Regions from separate parts of the Shewanella sp. MM_2022_3 genome, predicted to be linked through region 1. Evidence: predicted binding sites of a transcription regulator. Region 1 holds the regulator's gene; each other region holds the start of a gene.
What was found. Region 1 encodes sigma-54, which starts transcription at its own class of promoters, with help from an activator protein. Its sites were predicted from a motif close to GTTGGCACGNNNNTNGNNT; they were not measured.

Region 1 (6,630 bases):
GGCGCTCAATATGCTCGATATGGTTAAAGCGGGAGTCATTTAATGCCACAGCAAGGATTTTACGGCCCGATCAGCGATGATGTGTGGCAAAGAGCGCAAAAAATTAAACTGCTGATCTGCGATGTGGATGGGGTATTTTCTGACGGCCGCATTTATTTAAGCAACTCGGGTGAGGAGCTCAAAGCCTTCCATACCCGCGATGGTTATGGCGTGCGTTCATTATTGACCAGTGGCTTTAATCTGGCCGTGATAACAGGCCGCCAGTCTAAAATTGTTGAAAACCGCATGACGGCCCTCGGTGTAACCCATATTTATCAAGGTGTGGATAATAAATTTGTCCCCTATGAAGAACTGCTGTCGCTCTACAATGTCACACCTGAAGAAGTTGCCTATATCGGTGATGATATTGTCGACCTGCCAGTGATGAATGTCGTCGGTCTTGCCGTCTGTGTCGCCGATGGACATCCCTATGTGCGCCAACACGCCCATTTTGTGACCCAGTTAAATGGTGGTCATGGTGCGCTCAGAGAGCTGACAGATCTGTTACTTCTGAGTCAAAACAAATTTACCTCAGCCCATGGGATGAGCATATGAGTCGTGTGACCCTCGCCATTATTGCTTTTTTTGGTACTGCACTCGTGCTGTATTGGCAGGTCCAACAAAAACGCGGTGGCGATACCGATAGCAGCCTGAATGATACAGACAGACCCGACTACATTATCGAAGATCTGCGCAGCATCGAGTTTAACGAGCAAGGACAAGTCAATAGTCGTGTCACGGCAAAGCACATGGAACACTATGAGCTTAAAAACCAAACAGACTTTATTCAGCCTGTCTATCTTGTGTATCCCGACCAAGGTAAAGCAAAATGGCAGATCAAAGCCGATCAAGGTCGACTCAACAAAGATACTGGCAAGGTTGTATTAGAAAATAATGTTATTATCGATGCCATCAGCCCTGGTGAACCGATACAAACCTTGTCCACCAGTTTTTTAGAACTCGATCTCAACACAATGATAATGACCTCTGACCGCATCATTTACGTCACAGGGAAAGATTTTAATATTCAAGGGCAAGGCCTTTATGCCGACCTTAACGCGCAGGAAGTGCAATTGACCAGTCAGGTAGTAGGAACCTATGAAGCAAAATAACATATTACTTGCCAGCCTAATGCTAATGACAAGCATGAATGCCTTCGCCAAGATCGGTGACTTACAGCAAGAAGTGAAAATTAAAGCCGTCAGTCAAACTGCGGACATTAAAAACAATCAGATCATTTTCTTCGGTCCCGTTGAAGTTGTTCAAGGCTCAATTAAAATCCATGCGGATCAACTCCGTGCATTTTCTGTCGAAGGCGAAAATAGTAAAGTCTTACTGGCTACAGGAAATCCAGCAACCTACAGCCAAATCCTGGATGATGGCCGCCCTGCATCTGCTAGCGCCAAAGAGATTCGCTATGAAATGGCCACTCGGACGTTGACCCTAACTGGTACAGCGACCCTAGACCAAGCGGGTAGTCAAGTTACAGGCAATTTAATTCGTTACGATATTATTCAGCAAAAACTGATCGCCGAAAGTAGCGGCAATGGTGATGATCGCGTAATTACCATTATTCAACCTGATAATTATCAGGAAGAACTCAAAAATACACCAACAGATAAACCTGTGAAAAAACAGGATTCTAAATGACCCAAATCACCTTAAAAGCACAGAATCTCGCCAAGAGTTATAAGAGTCGTCAGGTTGTCAAAGATGTCAGCCTGACGGTCAAAACGGGTCAAGTCGTCGGCCTACTCGGCCCTAACGGCGCGGGCAAAACCACCACCTTTTACATGGTCGTGGGCTTAGTTAAAAGCGATAAAGGCCATATCTTTATCGACGATGATGATTTAACCGCCGATCCTATGCATCTGCGTGCCCGCAAAGGTATTGGTTACCTACCACAGGAAGCGAGTATCTTTCGTAAATTAACCGTACACGACAACATCATGGCGGTACTGCAAACCCGTAAAGAGCTCAATAGTGACCAGCGCGAAGAAGCACTAGAGCAACTGCTAGAAGAGTTCCATATCACCCATATTCGTGACAGCCAAGGCATGTCCTTATCGGGCGGTGAACGTCGCCGCGTCGAAATTGCCCGCGCCTTAGCGGCCAACCCCAAGTTTATTCTGCTTGATGAGCCCTTTGCGGGCGTTGATCCGATCTCCGTTATCGATATCAAGAAAATTATCGAGCAGCTTAAGAGCCGAGGCCTTGGAGTACTTATCACTGACCACAATGTGCGCGAGACCTTAGACGTCTGTGAACATGCTTACATTGTGAGTCACGGTAATCTTATTGCCGAGGGCACACCCGCAGAGATCTTAGACAATCAGCAAGTTAGGGCTGTGTACTTAGGTGAACAATTCAGGCTATAGTTACTAAAACAAAGCTAATAAGCCTTGAATTTGAGAGCGCTAGGCTCCATCCATATGATATCAAGCGACCTAAACTCACAATAATAACCTAGGGATCAGCGGTAACATGAAAGCGTCACTCCAGCTCAAACTGGGTCAACAGTTAACCATGACGCCACAACTTCAGCAGGCCATTCGCCTGCTGCAACTGTCGTCATTGGAACTGCAACAAGAAATCCAGCAAGCCTTAGACTCTAATCCTCTTCTCGAGCTGGAAGAGGAGCAATTTGACGCGCCTAGCGAACGTAAGCAAGATATCGCCGATACCGACTTTAGCGAAACGACTGCCCAGCCACAGGAACAAGATAATTCCACCGTGGACATTGCCGAGTCGCTGACCAAAGAATCTCTGCCCGAAGAGTTACCCATGGATACCACTTGGGATGAAGTCTTTACCGCATCGCCAAACTCAGGTTCTGGCGCCAGCCGTGAAGATGACATGCCCTTCCAAGGGGAAACTAGCGAGGGGTTGTACGAACATTTAGAATGGCAAAAAAACCTCACGCCCTTCTCTGAAACCGATTTAGCCATTGCCACCGCGATTATTGATGCCATCGACGATCAAGGTTATCTCACTCAAAGCACTGAAGATATCCTCGAAGCCATGGGCAATCCCGAGATTGAACTCGACGAAGTCGAAGCCGTGCTCAAGCGTATTCAACACTTCGACCCCGTTGGTGTCGCGGCAAGGGATTTAAGCGAATGTTTACTGATCCAGCTATCTCATTTTTCGCCTGATACCCCTCACATCGAAAATGCCCGCATGCTGATCAAAGATCATCTAGATCTGATCGCCGCCCGCGACTTTAGGCTGTTAATGCGTAAGACCAAACTGAAAGAGGACGAGTTAAGGGACAGTATTGCGCTGATCCAAACCTTGAACCCTCGCCCCGGTTTACTCATCACCCCTGTCGATGAAGAATATGTGATCCCCGATGTTTCGGTGTCGAAGAAAAACGGCCGTTGGGTGGTCGAATTAAACCCTGACTGCATGCCAAAAATCAACGTCAATCAGCAATATGCAGCAATGGCTCGTAGTTCAAAAAATCAAGCAGATAGCCAATTTATTCGTGGTCATTTGCAGGAAGCCAAATGGTTTATCAAAAGCCTTGAAAGCCGCAACGAAACACTGCTCAAGGTGGCAAACTGCATAGTGCAATACCAACAAGGTTTCTTCGAATATGGCGAAGAAGCCATGAAACCCATGGTTCTAAACGATATCGCCGAAGCGGTAGAAATGCATGAGTCCACCATTTCACGGGTGACGACTCAAAAATACATGCATACCCCAAAAGGACTTTTTGAACTAAAATATTTCTTCTCAAGCCACGTCGGGACGGATGATGGCGGTGAGTGCTCATCCACAGCAATCAGAGCTTTCATTAAGAAACTGGTTGCAGCGGAAAACCAGAAAAAACCATTAAGCGACAGCAAGATGGCTCAACTTCTGGCAGAACAGGGAATTAACGTTGCGCGCAGAACCATTGCGAAGTACCGAGAAGCGATGCTTATTCCCCCTTCCAATCAGCGTAAAAGTTTATAGCCTATTGTGAGTATCGGAGGACGTTTCTATGCAAATAAACCTAAGTGGACACCATATCGAGATTACTGAATCGTTACGGGCATATGTTGAGGAAAAGTTTTCAAAACTTGAACGTCATTTCGAACAGATCAATAATGTGCACGTTGTGCTCAATGTTGAGAAAATGCAACAGATTGCCGAAGCGAGAATCAACCTCACCGGTGGTGAAGTCTTCGCGACTTCAGAGCATGCAGATATGTATGCTGCCATAGACGTCCTGATTGATAAACTTGATCGTCAGGTTATTAAACACAAAGAGAAGTTAACAAAACACTAGCAATGGAACTTCGTACCATACTGCGGCCGGAGTGCACAACCTGCGCCACTCCGGGCAGTAAGAAAAAGGTACTGGAACTCATCAGCGACTTAGCCGCTGCCCAGTACCCCACCCTCTCATCTCAAGAGATCTTCGAAAGCCTCGTGGCGCGCGAAAAGATGGGTAGCACAGGTATAGGTAACGGTATCGCCATTCCACATGGTCGATTAACCGATATAACACAACCCATAGCGATATTGATAAAATGTGAGGAGCCGATAGCCTTTGATGCTATCGATAAACAACCCGTCGATATTTTATTTGCACTACTCGTGCCTGCCGACCAATGTCAGCAGCACCTAAGTACCTTGTCATGCATGGCTGAAAAGCTCAGTGACAAGCAAATATTAAAACAATTGCGCAAGACGCATGATGAAACGGAACTCTATCAGGTAATCATTGGATGAAACTGGTCATAGTGTCAGGGCGTTCAGGCTCAGGCAAATCGGTCGCACTTAGAGTGCTTGAAGATCTCGGCTACTATTGTGTCGATAATTTGCCTTTGCCTTTGATTGGCAGTTTGCTTGAACAGCTCAAAGGCAGTAACGATCTCGTTGCTATCAGTGTTGACGTGCGCAATTTACCAGAGCAAGACAAAGTGCTGGTTAAACAGCTTGCCAGCCTGCCTACGGGCACTGAACTCACCAGCTTCTTCTTAAACTCCAGCGATAAAGTGTTGCTCAAACGCTACAGTGAAACGCGGCGCTTACATCCCTTATCTAAGAGCCGAGTGTCACTGCAAGAAGCCATCAAGCTTGAAGGCAAATTGCTCGAGCCGCTGTCACAGCAGATGGATCACTATATAGATACCTCTAATCTGAATATCTATGAACTCAGCGACCAAGTGCGGCAAATACTCCTTGGCAGTGTCGATAAGGAACTGGTGATCAACTTCGAGTCCTTCGGTTTTAAGCATGGTATGCCGACCGAAGCTGACTTTATGTTTGATGTGCGCTTTTTGCCAAATCCCCATTGGGAACCGGAGCTTAGACCTCTCACCGGTTTAGATGAACCCGTAGCGGAGTTTTTAAATCGCCAGCCACTGGTGAATAAGTTCATCTGGCAAATCGAGAATTTGCTCGAAACCTGGTTGCCGCATTTAGAGCGCAATAATCGTAGCTATCTGACGATTGCGATTGGTTGCACAGGTGGCCAACACCGCTCAGTCTATGTAGCCGAGCAACTAGCTAAACGTTTTAGTAATGGCAAACATAAAGTCAATGCGCGCCATCGAGAGTTGAGCCATGCCAAAACTTGAGCGCCAAGTCACCATCTGCAATAAACTCGGCTTACATGCCCGTGCCGCCACAAAGCTCGTGGTATTGGCCTCTGAGTTTGATGCCAGCATTACGCTGATCCAAGGTGAAAAACAGGCCTCTGCCGCCAGTGTATTGGGTCTACTCATGCTCGAGACGGGCATGGGTAAAACCATCACCCTCATCGCCGAAGGCCCGGATGCCGAGCCTGCACTTAATGCCATTTGTGCCCTTATCGACGCTAAGTTTGACGAAGCCTGCTAATGGTATCATCTCGATGATCCCTGCCGGTATTCAGTATCCTGTTTGGTTTTGATTTCAGCACCTTATACCAGTAAAACACATTTGTGACTCGACGCCCTCCCGTGCGCTAAATTACAATGTACTGCTGCGCTTTGGCTTAAGTCCTCAATAGCTAAACGCCAACCCATCCACCGCCGCCATGGAGGAAACATGCCTGTAGAAGCCTCAGACAGTTTACAAGCCGAACACCGTCTCGACCAACTGAGTCAAGCCCTCAACAGTGGTATGTTTGTGCATGTCAGGCAAATGCTACAAAATATGGCGCCGTCAGATATCGCATTGATTTTAGAATCGTCACCTCCCAAAGCTCGGCAGGTGTTATGGCAACTCGTCGATCAAGATCAGCTCGGGGATATTCTCGATGAACTCAGCGAAGAGTTAAAAGACCCGCTGATCAGCACCATGAGTCCAGAGCGAGTCGCCAAGGCTACAGCCAGCATGGATACGGACGATCTGGCTTATATTCTGCGAAGCCTGCCAGATACTGTGTATAAACAAGTATTACAGTCGATGAGTCTGCAAAACCGCCAGCGAGTCGAGCAGGCGCTCTCTTATCCCGATGAGACCGCAGGCAGCTTAATGAACACCGACACAGTAACCTTAAGACCCGATGTCAATATCGATGTGGTACTGCGTTATTTGCGCCAACGGGGCAACCTGCCCGACACTACCGATACTTTATACGTGGTGGATAAACACGATCGCGTGCTTGGTGGG
Region 2 (6,630 bases), on a different contig from region 1:
AGGTGCTGGGCGTTATTCCTATTTAACCGCGGTTACCGAGATTGAAGGTGAATTGGTTGAAATCTTGGATGTTGAAAAGATTTTAGATGAAATCTCACCTGTCAAAACGGCCATTAGTGAAGAGGTTAATGAGCAACTTACTCTCGATAGAAGTCAGCATTACCATATTATGGTGATTGATGATTCTGCGGTGGCACGCAAGCAAATTATTCGGTCGTTAGAGTCGTTAAATTTACAAATTGACACGGCAAAAGATGGTCGTGAGGCACTTGATAAGCTCAAGGCCATTGCAAGTGAAATGAATAACGTTGCCGATGAAATTCCACTCATTATCTCCGATATTGAGATGCCCGAAATGGATGGTTATACCTTAACGGCTGAGATCCGTGATGATCCTAAGCTTAAAAATATCAAGGTGGTACTGCACACCTCATTAAGCGGTGTCTTTAACCAAGCCATGGTACAAAAGGTTGGTGCCAATGACTTTATCGCAAAATTTAACCCTGACGAATTAGCTGCGGCAGTGAACAAGCATTTAAGTTTGTAGTGAGAGTGTGGGTTAGTGCCTAGTTGAGCTTTACGCTATAATCTAGCCCTTATTACATGATTGTTGTGCACTTATTTTGGTGCTTGCTATAGGATCTAGGACGTGAATGTGCCTGATAAATCACTCGCTGAAGCAGAATATAATCAATTTAGGTTGTTCTTAGAACAACATAGCGGCATCGTGCTAGGTGAAAATAAACAATACCTCGTACGTAGTCGTCTCGCGCCATTGATGGGCAAATATAACCTTCCTTCGTTATCCGATGTGGTAAAGCATTCGATGAAACCCACGGAACGAGCTTTACGAGCTGAAGTTATTGATGCCATGACCACTAATGAAACCTTATGGTTTCGTGATCGTTATCCATTTGAATTGCTTAATAATGTGCTATTACCAGAATACAGTAAGTTAGGTAGACCTTTAAAGATATGGTCTGCAGCTTGCTCGTCGGGTCAAGAGCCATATTCTTTAGCAATGACCATATTAGAGTACCAGCAAAAAAAACCAGGGGCGCTGCCTGGTGGTGCCTCGATTCAAGCAACGGATCTTTCTCCTTCTATGTTGGAGCGATGTAAAAATGCTGAGTATGATAGTTTAGCGTTAGCACGTGGATTGTCTGAAGAACGTAAGCGGCAGTTTTTTGATGCTTTGCCTTCTGGCAACATGCGCATAAAGGATAACGTTAAACGTCTCGTCAATTTCCGAGCTCATAACTTGCTCGAGAGTTACACTTTGTTGGGTAAGTTTGACATTATTTTTTGCCGAAATGTGTTGATCTATTTTGCCCCTGAGGCAAAAGCAAAAATTTTGCGGCAATTTGCTGCCGCGTTAAATCCCAAAGGTATCCTCTTTTTAGGCGCATCCGAATCCATTGCTGGCCTTACTGATGAATTTGATATGGTTCGTTGTAACCCTGGCATTTATTACCAAAAGAAAACTTAAGGGTTTGATTTTAATTGATAATTACCGGCATAGTTCGGTAATTTTTTTATCTGCTATATCCCTCACAAACTTTATTACCTCCCATAAAAGTATTGGCACATGAATTGCTTTGTTCCCGTGAGTGACACGATGGAGGCAATTTTATGGCGATTAATTTTGATAAGGCACTGGGTGTTCACCAATTCACGTTGGGGATCCGTGCTGAGCGGGCTGAAGTGATTTCAAGCAATATCGCAAATGCTGATACGCCACATTATAAAGCCCGTGACGTCGATTTTTCTGCCGCCTTAAATGTTGCTAAAACCCAGCAACAACAGCGTAATAGCTTAGATATGACCGCTGATGAGCAGCATTTTGGGCTAGCGCAGCTAACCGGGCAGTACGTTAAATTTCGAGTGCCGAATCAACCCGATACTGGGGATGGCAATACTGTCGACGTTCAACAAGAGCAATCAGCATTTATGCAAAATGCTCTCGAATATCAAATGTCTCTGGGTTTTTTAGACAGTAAATTTAGCGGTATGAAAAAAGCGCTGAGAGGGGATTAATCATGAGTTTATTTAATATCTTCGATGTTGCGGGGTCTGGCATGTCAGCCCAGTCTCTGCGGCTAAATACTACCGCGAGTAACATTGCTAACGCAGATTCAGTCTCCAGCAGTGTAGATAAAACTTACCGTTCTCGTCATCCTATTTTCGAAGCCGAAATGGCCAAGGCGCAAAGTCAGCAACAAGCTTCCCAAGGTGTCACGGTGAAAGGCATAGTCGAGAGTGATAAGCCCCTATTAAAAGAGTATTCGCCGGATCATCCGATGGCGGATGCTGATGGCTTTATTTACAAACCAAATGTCAATGTCATGGAAGAAATGGCTGACATGATTTCAGCTTCTCGCTCATATCAGATGAATGTTCAAGTGGCTGAGGCGGCAAAATCTATGCTGCAACAAACACTTGGGATGGGTAAATAATATGCGTTATTTAGGAGGTACGTTGTGAGCCTCATTAACCAACTGAGTCAAACCTCATCGCAGCTGACTCAAACAAACACTCAATCGAATACGGTATCAACCAATACCACGAAAACCTCGACTAGCTCGACAGGTAACCCATTTTTGGATGGATTACGTTTGCCGAATAGTTCTGCTGTTCCAGAGGCTAAGAGTCAGCAGCTCACTCAAGAGGATTTTTTCTCATTACTCAGCCAGCAGTTATCGATGCAGGATCCCTTCAAGCCCGTTGATAACGACCAGATGATTGCACAGATGGCATCTTTTTCTACTGTCGATGGCATTTCTAAGTTAAATGATCAAATTGTTAATTTAAACAGTGTGATGACATCAAGCCAAGCTTTGCAAGCATCGGGATTAGTTGGGCGAAAAGTGCTGTTACCGACTGATACGGGTTATATCTCTGCAGAAAGCCCAGGCTTAAATGGTGTGATCAGTACTTCAGAGAAAATTCCCGTCATTAATGTTCGAATCGAAGATGATAAGGGGCAAGTCGTTAGAACATTTACTGTTGATGGTAGTAAGGGTGGTAACACTGATGTCAAGTGGGATGGTTTGAATGATAAAGGAGAACCCGTTGCTGCAGGTAATTACTCGATTAAAGCATCGGGTTTGGTGAATGATAAATCACAAGCGTTAGCTGTATCGACCTATGCGCATGTGACCAGTGTTTCTTTAGGTACTGCAGCGACTGGCGCCATTTTGAATCTCAAGGGTGGAATGGCCTTTAAACTGTCGGATGTACTTGCGATTAGTGAAGTTTAATCGTTATCAAGATTGTAAATGGACATCACACTTGTCCATCATTGAATTGAGCAAATGTAGAGGTGAATTATGTCGTTTAACATTGCATTGAGTGGCATTTCTGCTGCGCAGAAAGATTTGAACACTACTGCGAACAATATCGCGAATGCTAACACCATTGGCTTTAAAGAGTCGCGTGCTGAATTTGCGGATGTTTACGCTAATTCAATTTTCTCAAACTCAAAAACCGCTGTGGGTGGCGGTGTGGCTACGAGCCAAGTGGCGCAGCAATTCCACCAAGGTAGTTTGCAACTGACGAATAACTCGTTAGATTTAGCGATTAAAGGCGGTGGCTTTTTTGTAACTGCGTCCGAGATAGGTACCTTGGATCATCAGTTTACTCGGGCAGGTGCTTTCAAAGTCGACAAAAATAATTATATGGTTGACTCTGCTGGGAATTTTTTGCAGACCTTTCCAGTTGACAAAGATGGTAACTCTACCTCTGTCAGTTTAACGACAGCTAAGCCAGTACAAATTCCTGATACTGCAGGTAGCCCTGTTCAAACTGAAAACGTGACTTTGCAGATGAATTTAAATGCAAAAGAAGGTTCACTCGACCCTGCTGCTTTTGATCCTTTAGACTCCAAAACCTATAACAGTGTGACATCCATGACGATTTATGACTCTCTGGGTGAGCCACATATCATGACGACCTATTTCGTCAAGCCAAATAATGGCTCATATAATGGTGAAAACAACTGGGTTGCATACTATGCCATTGATGGTAAACAAGTTGATATTTCTGGCCCTGCTGGTACATATCAGACTGACACCAATGGTGATGGCACTCCCGATGCTTCTGGCACAGCTCAAACGGCTGGCGGCTGGAAGGGATCGGTTCTGAAGTTTAATTCCGTCGGTGTGTATACTGGGAGTGATCCGGCAGTCGTCGCCACCGAAGCGCTAGGGGTTGGCGGCGCTGGTGTGTTAGGCCCTGGTGCTGATGGTACTCAAGCCGTGACGATTAAATTTAATGCACCAACCCAATATTCAGCTCCCTTTGCCGCCACTGAATTGTCACAGGACGGTACCACAGTAGGGCGTTTAACCAATGTCGAAATTGGTGAAGATGGTTTGATCACTGCCAGTTACTCCAATGGTTCAACAGTGCCATTAGCCCGCGTTGCTTTAGTTCGCTTTGCAAACGAACAAGGGTTGACACAAGTGGGTAATACCTCGTGGAAAGCCAGTTTATCGTCAGGTCCTGCGCTGGCTGGTGAGCCTAACAGTGGTACGTTTGGTAGTCTCAGTTCTTCAGCGTTAGAGCAATCTAACATTGACTTAACGACTGAGCTGGTGGATTTGATTTCGGCACAACGTAACTTCCAAGCCAACTCACGTACGCTGGAAGTGAATAACACTCTGCAACAAACTGTTCTGCAAATTCGTTAAGTTAATCTTGTCTCTGCTAAGTGTTGCCGCAAGCGGCAACACTTAGCCTCTTTCTGTTGTGCATTCATTCGTTTATTAAAATCTCCTAATTTATCAGTTAACTAGCTGCTTATTTTATTGGCATGATGCTTGCTTTGCTATTGTCAGGTTGAAACTTTGACGGAGCAGTCTGTGGACAAATTCCTTTATATCTCCATGAGCGGCGCTAAGCAAAATATGAATGAGTTGGCGTTGCGTGCCAACAACTTAGCCAACGCAAATACCGATGGATTTAAGTCGGATATGGCGCAAGCCAGATCGATGCAAGCCTTTGGTGAAGGATTGCCGACAAGGGTCTTTGCCATGGTTGAAACCCCCTCCGCCAATTTTCGTTCGGGCCCGATTAAATCTACTGGACGCGATCTTGACGTTGCCATTAAAGGTGACGGTTGGTTTGCCGTGCAAGCACAGGATGGTAGTGAAGCTTATACCCGTTCTGGCAGTCTCAGTTTTGACTCAACAGGTTTATTGCATAACGACCGTGGTAATCCCGTGATGGGTGATGCCGGACCGATTGTGTTACCGCTGCCAATTGAAAAGGTCACTATTTCACAGGATGGGATTATCTCTGTTCGTCCTCAAGGTGCGACGACAGAAGTCGTCGAAGAGGTAGGAAGATTAAAGTTAGTAAACCCTGGCAATGCACAAATGATGCGCGGCGAGGATGGGTTGTTCCGTTTGGTATCCGGTGATCCGGCGCCTGCCGATCCCAGTGTATTTGTAGAAAGTGGTGCTGTAGAGGGCAGTAACGTCAATCCCGTGGATGAGATGGTGTCCTTAATCGACCTACAGCGACAATTTGAATTGCAAGTGAAGATGATGAAAACCGCGGAAGAAAATGACCGCGCTTCATCCTCATTAATGCGGATTAGTTAGGAGATAAATTATGCATCCAGCGTTATGGATTAGTAAAACTGGCTTAGACGCACAGCAAACCGATATTGCGGTGATTTCAAACAACGTCGCTAACGCCAGCACTGTGGGCTATAAAAAAAGCCGCGCGGTATTTGAGGACTTACTTTATCAAACTGTTAACCAAGCGGGTGGGATCAGCGCCTCTAACACTAAGTTGCCAAACGGTTTGAACATTGGTGCGGGTACCAAGGTGGTAGCCACCCAAAAAATGTTTACCCAAGGCAATATGCTGACCACGGATAACTCGCTCGATTTGATGATTGAAGGTCCTGGATTTTTCGAAGTGCAGCTCCCCGATGGGACTACGGCTTATACCCGTAATGGTCAATTTACCTTAGATGATACAGGGCAAATTGTCACGCCGGGTTCGGGTTATGTGTTGCAACCTGCGATCACTATTCCTGAGGATGCAACCAGTATTACGGTCTCTGCTGAAGGGGAAGTTTCGGTAAAAACACCAGGTGCGGCGGAAAACCAGGTCGTTGGGCAGCTAAGTATGACCGACTTTATTAACCCGTCGGGTTTAGATCCTATGGGACAAAACCTATACACCGAAACTGGTGCGAGTGGTACGCCTATTCAAGGCACTGCATCACTTGATGGTATGGGAGCGATTCGTCAAGGTGCGTTAGAAACCTCTAACGTGAACGTGACCGAAGAGCTAGTTAACCTCATTGAAAGTCAGCGGATCTACGAGATGAACTCCAAAGTGATTTCGGCGGTCGATCAGATGCTGGCTTATGTGAATCAGAATCTATAGAGGCACATGATCATGGCTAGATATCTACTATTGGCTAGTACGCTCTTGCTGGCGGCATGTAGTTCAACTCCAAAGAAGCCGATTGCGGATGATCCCTTCTATGCCCCAGTTTATCCCGAAGCACCACCGACTAAAATTGCTGCAACGGGGTCGATTTACCAAGATAGCCAAGCGGCGAGTCTTTACTCGGATATTCGTGCCCATAAAGTCGGTGACATTATCACT
Region 3 (6,630 bases), on a different contig from region 1:
CGATCAGGTGCTTCACTGGGCGCTAATACTTTATCCGGTCTGCCATCAAGTAGTTGCGCTTCTCTGCATTCATTTATGACAAGTTGCATTTGTTCTGGTAACCAACAGTGGCCTGCAGCATATTCTGCGCCCTGTTTGTCTAGGTCAATATGGAACTCAATACAATCAGCTAACCAACGATTAACGGCGCGGCGAATCACAGCCGATGAAACAGAGTGATCAGACCAACCCACTTTAATGTTGTAGCGTTCACGGAAACGCCCAAGCACAGCTAAGTTACAATCTGCTTTTGGCGTCGGATAGGCTGATACACAGTGTAATAATGTAATATCCTGACAGCCAGCATTTTGTAACACATTAATCGCATGATCAATTTCCTCAAAATTAGCCATGCCCGCTGAAATCACAATTGGTTTTCCTGTTTTCGCGCAGGCCGCGAGTAGGTCGTCCCAAAGTAATTCATAGGATGCGATCTTGTAGAAATCCACAAAGGGTTCAAGCTCAGCTACTGCGTCGAGATAAAACGGGGTACAAGAAAACTGAATACCGTATTCTTCGCAGGATTGCTTGAGTTGGGGCAGAAAACTGACTGGTAACTCCCATTGTTTACGTTTACGATGCATTTCACTCTTAGATAGAATCTCAGGTGCAAACAGTTCTTCAATTTTAAACAGTTGAAACTTAACGGCATCACAACCTATTTCAGCGGCTGTTTTGATAAATTCTATGCAACGCTGTAAGTCTCTATGATGGTTACTAGAAACTTCGGCGATAAAGACAGGGGAATGTTTAGTCATAGTGGCTCACACAATGGTGTTGATAACGTATTAACGGCAAATGACAGGGAAGCTTTAAATTAGCGTTTTAGCGACTGACAAGGGCAATGAGCTCATACTCTAAGTAATCAGCAAGATTAAGCCAATCGTGTTGCTCCTGAGCTTGTAGCATTGGCGCCAGCATTTGCTGAAACGAGGGTAATTGCATCAGCTCGGGGTGATGTTTCTCTATTGAATCGAGACATAAACGAAATTCCACTGATGCCTGAGCTTCCTTGCCTAAACGGAAGGAGTGGGCCGCTTGGCAAAGCATGTCTTCAAGGGACTGTTTTGGTGAAGGTTTTGGCGAATTATGTGGTTTAGACAACATTAAATCAGCTCCTTATATTGCGAACCGCGGATCTTCGCGCCCGATAAACTGGCTTGGTAAAACTTTACCTGTGGATGTTTAGCAATATAGCGTTCTAAATGTCGTAAATAAGCGCGAAGATTTAGATCAGTAGCAATCCGTTGACCTTTACCATTAATCAACCAATGTTTTGCTTCTCTCACCTTTTGTATCACAGCTTCAACCCATATTTTTTCAGATTTGTCCTTGCTTTCAAATGGATAATCATTCCAAAAAGCATGACTTTTATTATTGCAGTAACAAAAGTCACAGCCTAATAGTGTGATTTCCTTAGCATGTAACTTAACGGCTAAATCAATTGCTGGGTGAATCACACTGCCATTTGTAAACAGCCTCAGCTTGGGGTTCAGCTGGGACATGCTGTCGTAAATTTTGCTCGTGCCATAAGCCACAAATCTTGGCCCTAACCAATGGGCTAATACTTCGGGTGCTACTCGAGGAAAATACACAAGATTGATTTCTTGGGTTTCTGACAAAGGCAAATGATAGGAGGAAATTAAACCGTCAATACAGACCACGATATCAGGCTTAATCTGATGATGAAGTAAACCACGTAAAGCCGTATCCGCAGCAATCAATAAGGGTCTCGATGGGCTTAAACTCAACTGCTTAAGATAAGCATAATGTTCTTCTAAAGACGGACCTGAGCCTATAACAATTGCTTTGTATGGATTGTAGCTTTTCGTTAAATGGGCAGCATCGGGATCATTAGTAATAAACACCTGATTATCGGCAAAGCGCTTAAGGATCTCAGGATCATCGATTTGATGGTGTCGATTGGTGAAATCACGATTAAGCTCCATCACCAAGAGATCCCTCAGTGTGGCATTGTCATCACTGACGAGATTGAGATCTGGGGTAATGGCAACATTCGGAAATTGCAGCGTGGCACTGGGCATCGCATTTAATACCACATTCGGATGACTTAGCCATTCCCGCTGATCGGTATAACAAAGCAGTAACGCGAATACGGCTAAGTTTAAAATGCAAGCTTCGATTTTTTGATATTGCGGATTATCCGTTAATAGACTCGGCACATCACCCATACCCACGCCATAAACCGTGACTTGGTGAACATTTGAGGGAAGGGTACTAATAAACAGCTGTGCTTCAGCGATGCGGTCATGGCGACTGCTGAGCTGAATGCCATTAACACTGATAGTTTGGTTTTGGCCTTGGACTAAGTGTGCATCAAGATGGTCAATTGATTGGCTTTTTATCGCAGCAGCCACAATTGGCCAGCGTTTAGCAATAATACTCAGATTAGTGGCAAATAGTTCAGTCATTCCGTTTCCTCGGAAGCTTTCGTGTTGATATTACCGACATCACTATCTGGTCTCTCCACAGGGACTCGAACCCCGATCGGCCGCTTAGGAGGCGGCTGCTCTATCCTGTTGAGCTATGAAGAGACACTGGTGATTATACTGGTTTTATCTTTGATTAAAAGGCTTATGATTTAGTTGCTTAAATCTTAAGCGCGATGTCGTTTATCTGTACATTGTAAACCGCATTTTGGTCAACGAGTACGGCTGTTGCACTTTCTTCACTCACTTGTTCAATTTGCACTGTTGCTCGGCTTTTGGTAGCAATGGCACGCATTTCATTGAGTCTATCCGGTAAATTGCGTTGTAACACCACTTGGAACTTATCACCAACTCGAATGCCATGTTTTCGGCCTAGGTTGAGAATAATCCGATCTCCTTGACGACTGACAACTTGCCCAAGTAGTGGTCTACAGTTGAGCGTGTTATCAATATCGCGAGTCGCTTCTTGCAGCAGTTGGCTGATATTTTTGCCGTAGGATGAACGCCAAAATCTATCACTATTGGGGGCAACAATGGCTTGTTCCTCAAATTCCCACCGAGCCGATGTGCTGTAGGTTTTGTTCCATACTTCTTCACCGCTAATGCCGTGATAGAGGCTAAGCTTTAATTGGAACTGCCTTTGTGGCGCTTCATCCCACCATCCCATAAAGGTGGCTTGTACTGGCTCGGTTGAAATATCAATAATTTGCGGTAGTAAAATGTATTGGCTATCGGTAATTTCACTCAGCCAACTCGGAAGTCTATAGCCGCGGATATCGACCAGTTCTTGTGCGATATCGAGTCTTTCTTTGGCATGGATATGGCTGTATCCAGTTGATGAGTAGCCATCAATACTGTTACCGAGTCTTTCGGAGATGACTTCTTCAAATCCTGATAATTGGCCGTAGCGTAATTGTGCTCGATCTTTTATTTGGGCTTGGGGAATAAGGATCGCGGCTTTTAATTGGCCCGTAGGGCATTGTTGTGTTGGGTCATCATTCAGATCGAGCCTGAGCGACACATAAATTTTATTCCCTTGAATGCGTTCACTTACTAACTGAATACTAATCGCTTGAGCGTTACGATTAATGGCGAAGCTGTCTTGTGTGAGATTGCCGTTGGTGGTTTGTTGTTCACTGGATATTTGGATCCCGGTGCTGAGGGTGGCATAGCTAACCGCTTGATTGATGGCTTCTTCCCGCGCTTGGGCGATGTTGCCATTAGTGATGATTGCTTCACCACTGGCTTCGACCCATTCTGCTTGTGCTTGATTAGCTTGAAGTGCGGCCAGCAGTAGGCTGCTAATGATGAGCAAGTGCTTTCTGAGTATGTTCATTAATAAGCCCTTCAGGTCAATTGTGCCAATCAGTTGAGTCAGTTTAATGGCGGTTTTATTGGCTGTAAAAGCAAGTTCCGTGCCTGATTTATGAAATATCCCCAAACTATCTGAAGTTGCTGAATAGGTAAAGAGGGTAAAGTTATTGGCACCGTTGTCGATAATCAGGTGAGTGAATCAAGGATTGTATTTTGACTTGGTCTAATATTTGCAATCTTTTTGACTAAAGATTGCGGCTCGCTTTGAGGCGCATTGATATCGATAATGAGGTTATTCCCATGCTAAAGCGTGCGTTCATTCCCCTGGCTCTTTTGGTGCTGATTGGGTGTGCGACTAAACCCGTTGTGCCGCCAAAACCTAGCCTAGTTGATGGCAATGGTTTGCCGCCGACAGCGGTGATTAATCATTTAGCTCAGCGTATTGTGACCGAGCTAGTCAAGCAAAATGATGCATTGCGTCCTGATCAACCTATTGTTGTAACTACACCAGTATTGGTGGGCGACATGACGAGTACGAATGCGGTTGCGCTGCAATTGCAGCAGGGACTCATGGCATCGTTGCACAGTTTTCAATTTAACGTGGTGGAGTTAAATCTCGCCGATGGACTGCGTGTTACTGGCGAGGGCGATTTTATTTTGACGCGTGATTGGCAAAAGCTTTCGACCAACTTACCTGTTGACCATATTGTGGTATCCACGATGAGCCCGACGACCAATGGCTTAGCCATTAATACTCGAATCGTTACCTTAAGTAACAACCGAGTGGTGTCAGCTTCACAGACCTTTGTTACACAAAAAGAATTAAGCAATTATATGCAGCCCTCTGAGCAAGTGATCTCCCACGATGGGATTTTATATCGTCAGTCGGCTCCCGGTATGAATGAAGTGCGTGTATTAGGAGATGGAAAATGAAACGCTATCTGTTAGTGATTGCGGCGCTTCTACTGACAAGTTGTGCCTCTAGAGACAAGTATGTGCAGTGGGAAGATGTTCCTCCATCTAGCTTCCCTAAGCTAACGGCCATTGGTTATGCCCCGTTAGCGACTCAACCAGCGAAAGAGCAATCTCAAAGAATGTTGATGGCGATGCAAGCATCTAAAATTGTGGCTTACCGTGAGCTAGCTGAACAAGTATACGGCCAAAAGATCACCGCTAACAGCAGTGTCAGTGATTGGATGCTAACCGATGATAATGTTAAAGCTTCAGTCACTGGGGTGATCCGCGGCGCAAGAGTAGTTAAAAGTTATCCCGCAGGTGAGCATTACGTTACTGAGTTAGAACTTGATTTTTCTAAGGTATGGCAAATCTATCAGCAGCAGAGTCGGCCACAGAGAATTAAAGAAGTCACTTACTTTTAAGGTGTCATCTCCTATCCGCCAGAAGACAAGCATGAGATGGTTTGGGTACGGATAATCGATAAACAAAAACCGCGCTTACTAAGCGCGGTTTTTGTTTGAAATCCGTTTGTACTTATAACACCTTACGCTTTTAGATCATTGCCTAAGCTTGAGATTGTTGAGGTTTTACCTTTATCGTTATACGTCAGCGTGGTGGCATTTCGGCTCGCCTGCAAGGCTTGAGCAAAGCGGTTTAGGCTTGCAAGATTCATCTCGATCAAACTAGCATTTTGTGCGTTGAGATCTTTGCATTCTGCTAGAGCCTCTTTAACCACTGCCATTTTATCGGATAGCTCAACTTGCTCTGTGAGTAAGGCTTTATCGCTGTGACTAGCCAGCAAGTCATCATTTGCTTTAAGGGCTTGTAGACATGTTGATTTTTGCTCAGCAAGGGACAAAAGCAAATCGGCGTTTTGGTCAACCAAAGCGCCTTTTTCCTTAAGAATAATTTGTTTAAGAACAGCCAAATGGGCGTGTTGTTGATCTACCAGTTTAGCTATTTCTGTCATAGTTACTCTTTATTAAGCTCATTTAATTCTGCTTCGAAGCTGGCAATATTCGCAGCCAACTTTTCGGGATCAATTTTATAACGACCTTCGGCAATGGCTTGTTTTATTTCGGCCACCTTCTTTTGGTCGACTTCAGGTAGACTGGCCATTTTGGTTTGAGCTCCTTGTAACTGTTGAGCTTGAGCCGTAATGACAACAGAGTCACCTTTTAGTTGAGTTGATTTAGCCGCTACCTGAGAGGTTTTCTCGCTTTCGCTGCTTTGTTTAGTGCTGTTTGAACGGACTTGTGCGGCCGCTCCGGCGTTAAATTTGCTAATATCAATTGCCATTTTAGGCTCCAGCGTCATGTATACGGATTTCTTAACTGGGGTATCGGCAGCTTATCGAAAAGCTTTAGCTTATTTTACATTCTAACTTCTACTTCGCCAATCGCTGTAATTATGGCATCTAGCTCTTTGTTAGAACTGCTATTTTTGATTCGAATTTGGTCGCCGATATTACCATCTTGCAGCGCCTCTCCCACAGTTTTTAGTACGAAGTTATTTGAACGCACATAAATCGACACTGTGTCATTTTTACAGACAAAGCAAAGGTTGTTCGCAAAAATAGGATAATTTTTCGCGACTCGGCGTTTAACTCTCACGCCTGTAAGCTGATTAGTATCGCTAAATTGCATACCACGCAAACTATTTTGGTCAACATAGCGGATCTCGACCTGTGAAGGACTGATTAATTCACCTGGCGCTAAGGTTTCGGTTGCGACCACAACAGGAAAAAGAATGTCTACTCTAACAGACATAAAAATCTGCCAAGGGTAGGCGAGATCGGGGGTATCACAACTGACTTTTATTGTGTTATTACGGCTAATTTCGCGTTCTGAAGCTAATTCGACCCTTATTG

Region 2: flgB (flagellar basal body rod protein FlgB) is a predicted target of sigma-54. The motif match lies at 1,581-1,599, and genes of this name have one in related genera.
Region 3: MMG82_RS09880 (FlgO family outer membrane protein) is a predicted target of sigma-54. The motif match lies at 3,970-3,988, and genes of this name have one in related genera.

Annotation. Positions count from the first base shown of each region.
Region 1 covers NZ_JAKZGV010000001.1:29,755-36,384, forward strand. The annotation lists gene MMG82_RS00160 (KpsF/GutQ family sugar-phosphate isomerase) at 1-43, shown strand, start outside; gene kdsC (3-deoxy-manno-octulosonate-8-phosphatase KdsC) at 43-594, shown strand; gene lptC (LPS export ABC transporter periplasmic protein LptC) at 591-1,151, shown strand; gene lptA (lipopolysaccharide transport periplasmic protein LptA) at 1,138-1,689, shown strand; gene lptB (LPS export ABC transporter ATP-binding protein) at 1,686-2,417, shown strand; gene MMG82_RS00185 (RNA polymerase factor sigma-54) at 2,524-3,999, shown strand; gene hpf (ribosome hibernation promoting factor) at 4,028-4,315, shown strand; gene ptsN (PTS IIA-like nitrogen regulatory protein PtsN) at 4,318-4,761, shown strand; gene rapZ (RNase adapter RapZ) at 4,758-5,612, shown strand; gene MMG82_RS00205 (HPr family phosphocarrier protein) at 5,599-5,874, shown strand; gene mgtE (magnesium transporter) at 6,064-6,630, shown strand, end outside.
Region 2 covers NZ_JAKZGV010000013.1:61,574-68,203, reverse strand. The annotation lists gene MMG82_RS09855 (chemotaxis protein CheV) at 1-547, shown strand, start outside; gene MMG82_RS09850 (protein-glutamate O-methyltransferase CheR) at 650-1,489, shown strand; gene flgB (flagellar basal body rod protein FlgB) at 1,633-2,037, shown strand; gene flgC (flagellar basal body rod protein FlgC) at 2,040-2,456, shown strand; gene flgD (flagellar hook assembly protein FlgD) at 2,481-3,260, shown strand; gene flgE (flagellar hook protein FlgE) at 3,330-4,691, shown strand; gene flgF (flagellar basal-body rod protein FlgF) at 4,863-5,606, shown strand; gene flgG (flagellar basal-body rod protein FlgG) at 5,617-6,405, shown strand; gene flgH (flagellar basal body L-ring protein FlgH) at 6,418-6,630, shown strand, end outside.
Region 3 covers NZ_JAKZGV010000013.1:68,994-75,623, reverse strand. The annotation lists gene MMG82_RS09905 (N-acetylneuraminate synthase family protein) at 1-797, opposite strand, end outside; gene MMG82_RS09900 (hypothetical protein) at 865-1,146, opposite strand; gene MMG82_RS09895 (6-hydroxymethylpterin diphosphokinase MptE-like protein) at 1,146-2,471, opposite strand; tRNA gene MMG82_RS09890 (tRNA-Arg) at 2,519-2,594, opposite strand; gene MMG82_RS09885 (flagellar assembly protein FlgT) at 2,650-3,825, opposite strand; gene MMG82_RS09880 (FlgO family outer membrane protein) at 4,104-4,736, shown strand; gene MMG82_RS09875 (LPP20 family lipoprotein) at 4,733-5,182, shown strand; gene MMG82_RS09870 (flagellar protein FlgN) at 5,305-5,730, opposite strand; gene flgM (flagellar biosynthesis anti-sigma factor FlgM) at 5,733-6,059, opposite strand; gene flgA (flagellar basal body P-ring formation chaperone FlgA) at 6,134-6,630, opposite strand, start outside.